DNA from 3 places in the Halomonas sp. CSM-2 genome. Region 2 is predicted to be linked to each of the others. Evidence: riboswitches for the same ligand, from Rfam matches in the RefSeq annotation. Region 2 holds a riboswitch; each other region holds the start of a gene.
What was found. Region 2 has a riboswitch for thiamine pyrophosphate ahead of B7L15_RS04705 (sodium:solute symporter family transporter). Riboswitches for the same ligand answer to the same signal wherever they lie in the genome.

Region 1 (4,277 bases), on a different contig from region 2:
GGATATGTTCCAGTTCAACGACCCTGCCGACGACCGCCACGACTGCCATCGCCAGATTTCCGTGGCAATGCGTGACGCCCTGCTGAACCGCAAGCACCAGCGCCCTGATATCGAGATAGTGGTAATCACCGATCCTATCAACGCCGTCTACGGCGGGCTCGAGCCTAGCCACCATCAAGCACTTGAAGCGGCTGGCATCCGGGTCGCCACCACCGACCTAACGATCGGGCGTGACCCCAACCCAAGCTGGACCGCGCTTTGGCGGCTGAGCTTTCGCTGGCTGCGCCACTCGCCCCGGGCCGGCTGGCTACCCAACCCTATCGGCCAGGGCAAGGTCGGTCTTCGCAGCTACCTGACCCTGCTTAACCTCAACGCCAACCATCGTAAGACCCTGGTAGTGGACGAAGGTGATCGCTGGACCGCCGTGGTCAGCTCGGCCAACGCCGATGACGGCAGCAGCGACTACCGGGACGTGGCGCTGCGAGTCGCCGGTGATACCGCCCTCGACCTGCTTGCCTCCGAGCGCGAAATTGCCGCCCACAGCGGCGTCCCCATCGCCCACGTCCAGCCGACGGCAGCCACTAGCGACAAAAGTGGCAACACTCCGCGCCTACGCCTGCTTAGCGAAGGCGCCATCAAACGCGCTTTGCTGGCGATCATCGACGACGCCCACGCAGACGAGAGGCTCGATATAGAGATACTCTACCTCTCTCACCGTCGCGTGATCGCGGCCGTGGTCAGAGCCGCGGCAAGGGGCGTTAAGGTACGCGTGCTTCTCGACCCCAACCACCATGCCTTTGGCGTCTCCGGCAGCGGTATTCCCAACCGCCAGGCGGCCAACGACCTGATCAACGCCGACATCCAGCTACGCTGGAGTGATACCCACGGCGAGCAGGCGCATGGCAAAGTATTGCTGCGCCATGCTGGCAAGCGCCCCGCCCACCTGCTGCTGGGTTCGGCCAACTATACCCGGCGTAGCCTTAACGACCTCAACTTCGAAGCCAATCTCGAGTGGGTCGCCGACAGCGATGATGCGATTATCCACGAGGCCCGCGCAGCCTTCGAACGCCACTGGCATAATACCGACACCGAGCATTACAGCACCGGCCCCGAGGCTTACCTGGACGCCTCTCGTTGGCGCTACTGGCAGTATCGACTGATGGAAGCCAGCGGCTGGTGCACTTTTTAAGACAGCGAGACACCCATGCCCCACCCCCACCGCGAGCTCTACCACGCCTTTATTGACCAGGGTCTGGACACCTGGCTGGCACGTCTGCCCGAGCAATTGGCGCGCGGCCTCGACCGCAACCGCCACGGCGACTTGCCCGCCTGGGAAAAAGCCGTGGCCAAACTGCCCGCGCTGCCAAGCGAGCGGCGCGTCGACCTGAACAGCGACACCGTGACTGTCGACATTGACCTCACCGACAGCCAAAAGCGCCAGTGTTTCAACCTGCTGAGAAAGCTTGCACCCTGGCGGAAAGGCCCTTTTCAATTGGGTGGCCTCCATATCGACACCGAGTGGCGCTCCGACTGGAAGTGGCAGCGCGTGGCCCCCCACCTGGCACCGCTCGAATACCGCAAAGTGCTCGATGTGGGCGGAGGTAGCGGTTACCACGCCTGGCGGATGGCCGGGGCAGGTGCAGCTTTTGTGCTGGTCATTGACCCTTCACCGCGCTTTTACTGGCAGTTCCAGGCGGTACGCCATTTCGTGGGCGATGCAGACGGCGGCAGAACGCAGTTCTTACCGGTGGGCATCGAAGACGTACCGGAAAACCTGGGCTTTTTCGATACGGTCTTTTCCATGGGCGTGCTCTACCACCGCCCTGCGCCGCTGGAGCACATTCAGCAGCTAAAGGCCGCCTTGGCGCCTGGCGGCGAGTTGGTGCTGGAGACCCTGGTGGTGGAAGGCGATGAGCAGACGGTGTTTATGCCCGGCGAACGCTACGCCGCCATGCCCAACGTTTACTTCCTGCCCTCCTCCATGGCGCTATGCCACTGGCTTTCGCGCTGCGGCTTTACCAACGTTCGCGTGGTGGATGAAGCAGCCACCACCCTTGACGAGCAGCGCTCCACCGACTGGATGACCTACCAGTCGCTGGCCGATTTCCTCGATCCAGACGACCGTACCCGCACCATCGAAGGCTACCCTGCTCCGCGCCGGGCGGTGATATTGGCGAATAAGCCGAGCTGTTTAGCCGTTTAGCCGATTGTGCGAAGAAGGGTCAAAACTGCGGCTTACGCCAAGTCGCTGCATAACAGTCATTTAATTAAAATGTGGTGGCGATGTGTAATCGCTTACTACTTCAGGGCGATAAGCCGACAAGGAGAGCGTGCATTTAAAATCACAAGCCCAAGCATTGACTTATACTTAAATTCATAGTAGTGGTGAATTTTCCGAGGGGTGTCTGTTCTTCAGGCTGAGATGGAGTTATCCAAACCCTTTGAACCTGATCCGGCTTATACCGGCGTAGGAACGGAACGGGCATAAACCATATATGGATCTGTTTTGACACCTGCGCCTGTATTATTCGAACCTCAATACAGGAGTTCATCGTGTCGCAAAATAACTCAACGCCCGCTAACGTATCTACGCTCAGCAGCGCCCCTCCTTTTAACATGTCTGATAAAAACCGCATGAACTCCGTACCTGCCAAGCCACGTTTGGCAGCAATCGCCGTAACTCTGCGTGATAATGAAGTTCTCCTAGTCCAACGCAGTAAAGAGCCTCAACGGGGCACTTGGGGCTTCCCAGGAGGATCAGTGGAACCAGGAGAGAGCCTACATTGTGCAGCAGAGCGCGAATTGCTGGAAGAAACAGGTATCACAGCAACCGCAGGGCCGTTGATTGATGTAGTAGAAGTGATTGGATATGACCCTGAGGGAAATCACCACCACTTCGCCTTGGTTGCCCTACTTTGTCACTACGTTGATGGCGAGCTACAGCCCGGTGATGATGCTGCAGACTGCCGATGGGCGAAAGTTGTAAACGGAGAACTCAATTTCAATGAAGTCTTGGCAGATCACGTAGCAGATACTGTCATGAAAGCCTTTAATTTGCATAGTTCAATGGTCAACGAAAAATCACATGAGACCCACGCCCCCAACTCAGCTTTATAAACCACCCCTCATCAGTTAAAGATACCTCTTTGTCCATCGGAAGAGATTAATATAATGATGCATAAACATTATACGAATTTCACCAGCCTCTATAGGGACACACTGCATAAAATCTGCTTTGAATACGAACATATTAACGCACCTCGAGGAAACAAAGAGCGAGAACTCATTGGATTCAATGTCCGACTCGACAACCCCCGAGATCGTTTTTGTCTAAGCAAAATACGCAAACAAAATATTGTCTTTAATTATGCAGAAGCGTTGTGGTATTTATCCGGTAAAAACGACTTGGCATTTATTTCCTGGTACGCACCGTCGATGCAACGCTACAGCCCAGATGGTATAAGCCTACCAGGCACTGGTTACGGAGCTCGTCTTAAAAACTTTGGTGTAGACACATTCGATCAAATCGAACGAGCGATTGATATCCTTAAAAATGACGACCCCGACAGCAAGCGTACCGTCCTGCAAATATTCAGTGCGGAAGAAAATCTTTATCGACGTAATATTGACGTTTCATGTACCTTGGGTCTTCAGCTGCTACTTCGCGAAGAAAAGCTGCACATGGTTAGCTATATGCGTGCCAATGATGCTTACGTTGGTATGCTGAACGATATTTTCTCTTTTACTTTCTTGCAGGAATATATTGCTACCCGCATAGGTTGCAATATCGGGCACTACACTCATCAAGTTGGTTCTATTCACGTCTATGAAAGCACACATGAGCGTGCGCTTGAGCTTTTGAATAGTAATGAAACAGTGCCCCAGTCAGGCACCATACCTTTAATGCCAGTTGGTACATCCCCTGCCACTATACGCGAACTACTGGAATATGAGTCAGAAATCCGTAGCGGCTTGTTGTCATTTAATGACATGGCTAAGCTTAACCTAACGGCTTATTGGCGAGATGTACTGATGCTATTCTGGATTTATCGCCAAATCAAAATAGGAAATGCACTGCCTCAAAAGGCATTGGAGATAATCAACCCCTACTATGGACCGTTTCTTATTAATCGCTGGGGTAGTTAAAGCATTCATACATGAGCGCACACTAGGAGATTTATTTCCATGAATACTAATTGGACTGAACACAATATCGCCGAACTCTTTGACGCCTATGATGACTGGGTGGAGAACACTTTTGGCTATCAACCACTAAT
Region 2 (4,277 bases):
CGAAGCGGGCATTCCGGCGGGCGTATTGAATGTGGTTCACGGCGGCCCCGAGGTGGCGAACCAGATCGCCGATCATCAGGCGATCAAGGCGCTGTCGTTCATTGGCTCATCCCACGTAGGCTCGCTGCTGTATAACCGCGCCGCCGCGGCGGGTAAACGCATGCAGGCGATGATGGGCGCCAAGAACCATTGCGTGGTCATGCCCGATGCCAATCGCAGTCAGGCGATCGACAGCCTGCTGGGCTCTGCCTTTGGGGCGGCCGGGCAGCGTTGCATGGCCAACTCGGTGGTGGTCCTGGTGGGGGAAGCCCGTGAATGGCTCGACGATATTGTGGAAGGCGCTCGTGGCATGAAAGTCGGGCCTGGCACCCAGCGCGACGCTGACCTGGGCCCGCTGGTATCCCCTCAGGCCAAGGAGCGCGTCGAGCGTTTGATTGGCGCAGGTGAAAAAGAGGGCGCCAGATTAATGGTCGACGGGCGAGGCTGCTCGGTTGAGGGCTATCCGGAAGGTAATTTTGTCGGGCCGACGTTATTTGCCGACGTGACGGCAGACATGTCCATCTACCGGGAAGAGATCTTTGGCCCGGTACTCTGCGTGGTCAGCGTGGCAACCCTGGATGATGCCATCGCGTTCATCAATGCCAACCCCAACGGCAACGGCACCTCGATCTTTACCAACTCCGGATGGGTGGCGCGGCGCTTTGAAAACGATATCGATGTGGGGCAGATCGGCATCAACGTACCGATCCCGGTGCCGGTGGCCTATTTCAGCTTTACCGGTTCGCGAGGCTCGAAGCTTGGTGACCTGGGTCCCAACGGCAAGCAGGCGATTGCTTTCTGGACGCAGACCAAGACCGTGACAGCACGCTGGTTTGAGCCGGAAAACGTCTCCAGCGGTATCAATAGCACCATCTCACTTGGCTGATGTCACTCGCCAAACGATATTTCCCTCGGCCTGAATGGGCCGAGGGAACGTCAATGCGAGGACTAAAAATCCTGGAACAGCGGTAAACTCTCTTCCAGCAGCCGTTCAATCGGATCAAGCTGACTCTCGTGCAGCACCAGCATTGAAGGCTCGCTGGCAAAATGCTTGCCGGTTGGCACCAGCAGTGCAAACTCGCCTTCTTCAAGATGAAATTCGTGAATCTCGCGCAGCCCTTGGGCGGTATAGCACTGGGTGCAGCGGTACGCTTCGTCCTCGCCGTATACCAGGCGGTGGTACATCTTGAACAGCGTATAAAGTGCCAAACCGCCTTCAAAAGCAGGCCAGCGGGCCGGAATAGTGCGCGTTTCTTCATCCAGCGTTTGCCCGTCTGCCTCGGCATTGGCGATCGCATCGTCTAGCGGGCTGGCCAGCAGGTCATCACGGGCGGCCGGAAGGGCGACGTTGTCTTTTGAAGCCTGAGTAAAGGTGCTGACTGCGCGTTTAAAATCAGCCACGTTGTGAATGGCGTAGTCGGCATGCTGCAAGTCATCCGGCTCGAAACCGCCGTTCTCCCAGCCATGGATGACTCTCAACGTCATCAAGCCACGCTCCATGGGGCGTGCCAACAGCAAGTAAAGCGCAATATGCAGATGTAACTGTCGCTCATCCGTATCGTTTTCAAACGCATTGTAAGGGTCAGCAAACAAGGCGTGGAGCCTGCCCGGCGTATGTTCCTTGGCTTCTGTATAGCGCATTAGAGATTTCCCGTTGAGCGAACCGTGTCGCTCTGGGCGCACGGTTTCTATAACGTTATTAGAGCACCTACGGAGTATGGCGAGCGATGACGCGGATTGAAAGCCCTCGGCCGTGTGAAGCACCGAGTGCTTGCGCGTTATGGCATGCGCGCGCCACTTTACGTTGGTGCGATTCTCGTTGAGAATAATACCTGTTCATAACGATCTTTCACACACTGTCGCCAGGGGGGCCTCGAAGAGGCTGAGAGTGCGCTTGCGCTGACCCTGGAACCTGATCCGGATGATACCGGCGGAGGAAGTGCGACATGCCCTACCTGACATCAGCTGCGCTTGCCGCGGCACTTGGCGTTTTCATCATCCTTGGCCTGCGGGCTCGCTGGGCCGGTGGCACGGTCGATGATTACATTACGGCCCGCAATTCCCAGTCCGGAGCGACCCTCGGACTGTCGTTTCTTGCCTCCGGGATGGGGGCATGGATTCTGTTTGCCCCGCCGGAAATCGGCGCCTTTGTTGGCCCCGTGGCGCTTGCGGGTTATGCCATCGGTTCGGCATTGCCATTTATCGTATTGGGCCTTTATGGGCCGGCCATCCGCCGCGCACTGCCCGAAGGCAGAAGCATCGCCGAGTTTGCCCAGGCATGCTACGGCACCAGCGTGCGGCGCTGGGTGTCACTGGTGTCAGTGGCCTATATGGCCTGCTTTCTCGCTGCAGAGCTGACGGCGATTGGTGCGATTACCGCATTACTTTCCGATGTGCCGCCCGCTTTGGTTGTCCTCGGTGTCGCTTTGAGCACGCTTGCCTATACCGTGCTCGGCGGGCTTAGGGCGAGCCTTGCCACCGACCGGTGGCAGGCCTGGCTGTTGATCGCTCTGCTGCTTATCGTCAGCAGTGTTGCCTTCACCTATTTACCCGCCATGCCAGACGTATCGTCGATGCCGAGTGCCCCATTGGGCGACGCGCTGAGTGTAGCGGTGACACTGGTCATTGCTGTTACCGCGGCTAACCTTTTCCACCAGGGTTACTGGCAGCGAGTGTGGGCCGCGCAGGATTCACGCAGTCTGGGCCAGGGGGCCTGGCTGGGGGGTGGCATGACCGTCGCTGTGGTGATGGTCATCGGCGGCCTGGGGATGCTTGCCGCGATGAGTGGCGTTGCGCTGGGTGAGCCGCCAATCCCGTTTTTTGCTCTGCTGGGAAATGCGCCGTCGTGGCTCGCCATGCTGGTCCTGGTGCTGGCGGTGACACTGGTGGCGTCCAGTGTCGATACGCTACAGAACGCGATTGCCTCGCTGATAGTCTCCCAGCATGAGCAGCAGGGCAGGTCGCTGACCACGGCGCGCTGGTGGACCGTTGTGCTGATGGTGCCGGTGGTGATCATCGCCCTTCAGGGGCTTTCCGTATTGCGGCTATTCCTGATCGCCGACTTGCTGTGTGCCGCGATTGTCGTACCGGTATTGCTGGGGCTATGGAAGCGGATGTCCACCGCGGCTGCGATTGGCGGCGGTATTGCAGGGCTTTTAGGCGCCGTGTTACCCGGCTGGCTGGCCAGTGGTAGCCTTGCAGCGGGTCTCATGGCGGCGACTTTCCCTGCTGGTATTCCCACGCTGGGTCCTTTCCTCGGTGCGTTATGTGCTTCTACACTGGTAAGTGTTAGCTGGGCGAAAGTGGTTGGTCATCGGGCATCTTGGGCAAAGCATGGCTGATCACGTTATGATGGTTGGTTATCGTCTACCGTCATGGGCCACAGTCAATGAACTACCCTATTCTTCCCGACGAAGAGGCTCGGCTGGCGGCGCTTTACGAATTGGCGCTGCTGGACACGCCGGAAGAACCCGCATTCGACCGGGTGACGCGTCTGGTCACCCAATTACTGAATGTACCGACCTCGACCGTCACGCTGATTGACGCCAAGCGGCAATGGATAAAATCTCGTGTGGGAACTGAGCTTCGTGAAACATCACGTAGCGTGGCTTTCTGCGCCCATACCATTGCGGAATCTGCGCCGCTGATTGTTGAAGATACCCGAGAAGATCCGCGTTTTGCCGATAATCCGTTGGTGACCGTGCCAGGCGGAGTGCGTTTTTACGCGGGTATTCCGCTGCGCACATCAAAGGGGTTGGCGTTGGGGTCGCTGTGTGCCGTGGACACAAGGCCACGTCGGCTTAGCGACGCCGAGATCAACGCGCTTAAAGATCTTGGATCGATTGTTACTGATGAAATTCACCTGCGTGAGCGGTTCCTGTTTGAAAAGCAGCGCCGGGAAGCATCCCAGTCATCTCTCGAAGCGCTGCACCTGGATCTTGAAAACCAGATTGAGCGGCGCACCCGAGAGCTGAACTTGGTGATCGAGTCGGCCTATGATGCCTATATCAGCATTGACGATAACGACCTTGTGCTGGACTGGAATCGAGCCGCGACGACGATGTTTGGCTGGACGCGCAGGGAAGCTCTGGCGCGCTCCATTGAGCATTTGATCTTTCCTGATGGCATGCCGGAAGGCGACCAGCAGACGCCCGTCACCTACTACGCTGCACGTCGTGACGGCAGCTCATTGCCAGTGGAAATGCGCATCAAGTCGCTCGATATAGAGGGACGCAGGC
Region 3 (4,277 bases), on a different contig from region 2:
GCGCGCTGATACTGGTCAAGCTGCACCAGTTCGACCAGAACGATGAGCTACAGCTTGCCGTCCCCGCCCACCGCCTGCCCTGGCAGCCGGACCGCCGCCCCGGCATCAGCTACAAGATGCTGCACACCTTCAAACAGGAGCGGGTCAGCCTGGAACACTGGGAGGCTGGCCAGGCCATTGAGTATCCGGTGCTGACCGGCGGGCTGGAGTTTTTCGTGCTGGAGGGCGCCTTGAGCGACGGCGACCGGGAATACACCGCTGGTAGCTGGTGCCGCTACCCCAGCGGCATGGCGCTGACCCTCACTGCCGGGGAAAGTGGCGTGCAGATGTACCTCAAGCGCGGCCACCTACCGCCGGTGCAGGACGATTCAGCCTAGGGCCAGAAAGGGCAGCAGCGTTAACGCCACCAGCAATAAGATGGCCACGCCCACCAGCGTGATTTGCACGGGGTGGGCACTAAAACGCTGCCATAAGGTGGGTGCATCACCCCGTGCGAGGGCTTCGTTGTGTTCTTGCCTGGCCCGCGCCTGGCGCTCGGCCTGATACTCGGCCAGTAGCGCGTTGGCATCCTCAAGTTGACTTAGGTCACGCAGCCAGATGGCATCCACGCCCAACCGGAAGAAACCAGCCTGTGTCTCGTAAGTATCCAGGCCATGGGCATCGAGCAACTGGCGGACTTCCATGGCCTCTTCGTCGGTCACATGGCGCAGGCGAAACAGCAAATGCGCCATGCTAGTCGCCCTTGCCGGCCATCAGGTCCGCTTGAATCACTTCAATCCAGTAGCCGTCCGGGTCTTTGACGAAAATCACGTCTTGCATCTTTCCCTGATCGGCACGCTTGACGAAGGTGACGTCGTGCTCGTCGAACCACGCCTGGGCCGCCGCCAGATCGGGCACGCTAAAGCAGATATGGCCAAACCCCTGGGGCTCGGCGTTGCCATCGTGGTAGGCAAAGCCGTTCTGGTTTTCTGTGCCCCAGTTGTGGGTCAGCTCTAAAAGTCCCTTTTGACTAAACGTCCAGGCGGTTCTTGCCTGCGTCTCTTCAGGGACCTGATCACCGTCTTCCAGATTAGCCAGAAAGTAGAGTGAAAATTGCATTTCTTCAAAATCAAGTCGACGCATCACTTGCATACCAAACACCTGTGAATAAAACGCCAGCGCACGCTCGGGGTCCTTGACCCGCAACATGGTGTGGTTCAAACGGAATCCCTGGGTTTGCTTGGGCGTCGGGGCAACCCCTGGATGCTGCTCACCTTGAAATGACATGCACTATCTCCTTTGACGTTTCGGTTACTTTGTACAAGGCTGTAGAGTCCTGGCTGGCAGTCTTCAGCAACTGTCTGTACCAACTATCTGTTACCAACAGCCTTTACCAACCATCGTGACTCGCCCTCATGGCGCACCAGAATGATCGTTGTTTGTCATTTCATCATGAGGGCAGTCTGACAAAATACCAGTCCTTGCGCTAAGGAGGCCTTATGGCCCGCGATCTCAATGTCCTGGGTGAACCGCTCACCCCGTGCTGCCATGACCCCAAAACCGGCTTTTACCGCGATGGATTCTGTCGCGTGGGGGCGGATGATATGGGCGTCCACTCTGTGTGCGCCATGCTGACGGAGGAGTTTCTGGCCTTTTCACTGGCACAAGGTAACGACCTGGTAACGCCGCGGCCTGAATTTGGCTTTCCTGGCCTGCGGCCCGGTGACCGTTGGTGCCTGTGCGCATCACGCTGGCTGGAAGCCGCCGAGGTGGGCTTGGCGCCCCCTGTCGTCTTATCCGCCACTAACCAGAAAACCCTCGACATCATCGGCCTCGAAACCTTGCGCCAACACGCCCTGGATGCCGTGCATTGATAGGGTTGCGTCTTGGATATTCTGTGCAAACATCCTACACTTCCATTATAAATTTTATACACCCCATCAGTTGATCCCCACCGGAAGGGTATCCAACAGGAGTAGGTCATGACCTCGATCGATATGACCCTTGGCGATCACATCACCTTGAAGCAGCTTTCCCAGGCGCTCCGCAACGGCTTCTCGCCGATTGTGGAAGTTGAATCAATGGATGGCATCTATAAGGTGCGCTTTCACCATGCCAACGGGGTTTCTGATTTATCCAATGCCCAAGGGCACGTCAGCACCTTCCTGGGCACTGGCGAAATCCGCGATACTCTGGGTGAATTGGGCTTGACCCATGGCGTGCTTACCTTTGCCGATCAGTGCGGCGACGAAATGATCGGTGTTGAGGGGAAAGCCATGACGCCCGATGAAATGCTCACCTACGGAACACGCATCTCGTTTCGTTAAACGAGCCTATCCAACGCTTTACAGACCCACCTAAGGCACGGATAGTATGATCACGACAGGGGCGCTCGTCACTGAACGGGCTGAGAAGCACCCTTATAACCTGAACCGGCTAATACCGGCGTAGGGAGTCGTGGTGCCCTGTCACCACCTCCCTGCCGGGAGGATTTCATGACCACATTTGGCGACAGCTTGATGACGCTGCGCGATACCACCCCGCTTATTCACTGCATCACCAATTATGTCGCGATGAACAGCACCGCCAATCTGCTGCTGGCCACCGGGGCGTCACCTGCCATGCTGCATGCCACCCAGGAAGTCGCTGAGTTCGCCGCGCTTGCCGATGCACTGTCGGTCAACATCGGGACGCTTTCATCACCCTGGGCGGAAGCCATGCTGCTTGCCGCGCGCACGGCTCGCGAGCACAGCACGCCCTGGGTACTGGATCCCGTCGCCGTCGGTGCGACCCGTTATCGCCAGACGGTCTGCGCCGACCTGTTAGCCCTTAAGCCCAGCGTCATCCGTGGCAACGCCTCTGAAATACTGTCGCTCAATGGGCTGGCCCACCAGGGCAGGGGGGTTGATGCCACCGCGTCTACCGATGATGCCATAACGGCCGCCATGGCACTTGCCGAGCGGCAACAGTGTATTGTGGCCATGACCGGTGAGCGGGACAGGGTCACCGACGGACGAGTCTGCTACTCGATCAATGGCGGCCACCCTTTGATGCCCCGCGTCACGACCTTGGGCTGTGGGCTTAGCGCCCTGGTCGCCGCGTTTGTCGCCACCAATCCGGACGCGCCGTTGAATGCCAGCAGTGCCGCCGTGGCGTGCTTTGCGGCAGCCGGGGAGCGTGCTGGCAAGGCTGCCAGGGAGCCCGGCAGCTTTTACGTTGCCTTGTTGGACGCGCTTTACCAACTGACACCTGATGAGCTTAACCGCTTTGCCCAGCGGGAGGTCAGCGATGCCCTTTGATCTGTCGCTCTATCTGGTCACCGACGCGACCCTTTGCCAGCACCATGGTCTTGAGCATACCGTCAGCGAGGCGGTCCGCGGCGGCGTCAGCATGGTGCAACTGCGCGACAAGCAGGCAAGCGATGCACAGATGATCGACCAGGCACGACGTTTGAAAGCCCTGCTGGCAGGCACTGGGGTGGCGTTGATCATCAACGACCGCCTTGAGGTGGCACTTGCCAGTCAGGCCGATGGGCTGCATGTGGGTCAGAGCGATGCGACGGTTCGCCAGGCCCGGGCTGCGATGGGGCCAAAGGCCATATTGGGGCTCTCGATCAACACCGTTGAGCAACTGCATGACGCGCCCATTGATCAGCTTGACTACGTCGGCATCGGGCCGATCTTTGCCACCCCCAGCAAAGCGGATCACGCCCAACCGATTGGCTTTGGCGGTCTCGCCTCCTTGATCAAGGATTGCCCGATACCCAGCGTGGCCATCGGCGGGCTGAATGCCAGCCACGTGAGCGCGATACGGCGGGCAGGCGCTGACGGGCTAGCGGTCATCTCGGCGATTTGCGGGCAGCCCGACCCTGAGGCAGCGGCTCGCGCCTTCCGGCGTTAAGAGTCGGTACTAGGCCGTTGGGCGCCGCTTTAACGTCGTTCGACGGTCGTGATAGGCAATCGCCAGACCGCTCGCCATGATCAAGGCACTGCCCACCCATACCCAGAGGTCCGGCAGTTCGCCCCAGAACCACCAGCCGAGCAGCACTGCCCAGAGCATGGCGGTGTAATCAAACGGGGCGGCTATCGCCGCGGGAGCGAAGCGAAATGCCAGGGTAATAAACGCCGTCGCACCTACCCCCAGAACGCCAGACGCCAAAAAGCCCAGCCAGTGCCAGGGCAGCGGCGTCTGCCAAACCCAAGGCAAGGTCAGCCCCGTCACCACCAAGGGCACAGAGGTCATGTAGAAAAGCATCGCCCAAAGGTGCTCACGGCCCCCGTAGCGGCGTGCGGTAATCA

Region 1: another riboswitch for thiamine pyrophosphate. It lies ahead of B7L15_RS05050 (NUDIX hydrolase); the one in region 2 lies ahead of B7L15_RS04705 (sodium:solute symporter family transporter).
Region 3: another riboswitch for thiamine pyrophosphate. It lies ahead of thiM (hydroxyethylthiazole kinase); the one in region 2 lies ahead of B7L15_RS04705 (sodium:solute symporter family transporter).

Annotation. Positions count from the first base shown of each region.
Region 1 is NZ_NBYR01000005.1:14,824-19,100, reverse strand. Features, by position in the region: gene B7L15_RS05060 (phospholipase D-like domain-containing protein) at 1-1,189, shown strand, start outside; gene cmoB (tRNA 5-methoxyuridine(34)/uridine 5-oxyacetic acid(34) synthase CmoB) at 1,205-2,203, shown strand; TPP riboswitch at 2,388-2,491, shown strand; gene B7L15_RS05050 (NUDIX hydrolase) at 2,554-3,117, shown strand; gene B7L15_RS05045 (thymidylate synthase) at 3,172-4,146, shown strand; gene B7L15_RS05040 (class I SAM-dependent methyltransferase) at 4,186-4,277, shown strand, end outside.
Region 2 is NZ_NBYR01000004.1:174,370-178,646, reverse strand. Features, by position in the region: gene B7L15_RS04715 (CoA-acylating methylmalonate-semialdehyde dehydrogenase) at 1-925, shown strand, start outside; gene B7L15_RS04710 (hypothetical protein) at 988-1,680, opposite strand; TPP riboswitch at 1,894-1,996, shown strand; gene B7L15_RS04705 (sodium:solute symporter family transporter) at 1,986-3,380, shown strand; gene B7L15_RS04700 (diguanylate cyclase domain-containing protein) at 3,428-4,277, shown strand, end outside.
Region 3 is NZ_NBYR01000003.1:125,494-129,770, reverse strand. Features, by position in the region: gene B7L15_RS03480 (cupin domain-containing protein) at 1-377, shown strand, start outside; gene B7L15_RS03475 (DUF6164 family protein) at 369-731, opposite strand; gene gloA (lactoylglutathione lyase) at 733-1,266, opposite strand; gene B7L15_RS03465 (DUF2237 family protein) at 1,479-1,853, shown strand; gene B7L15_RS03460 (hypothetical protein) at 1,962-2,306, shown strand; TPP riboswitch at 2,354-2,450, shown strand; gene thiM (hydroxyethylthiazole kinase) at 2,475-3,278, shown strand; gene thiE (thiamine phosphate synthase) at 3,268-3,879, shown strand; gene B7L15_RS03445 (DMT family transporter) at 3,889-4,277, opposite strand, start outside.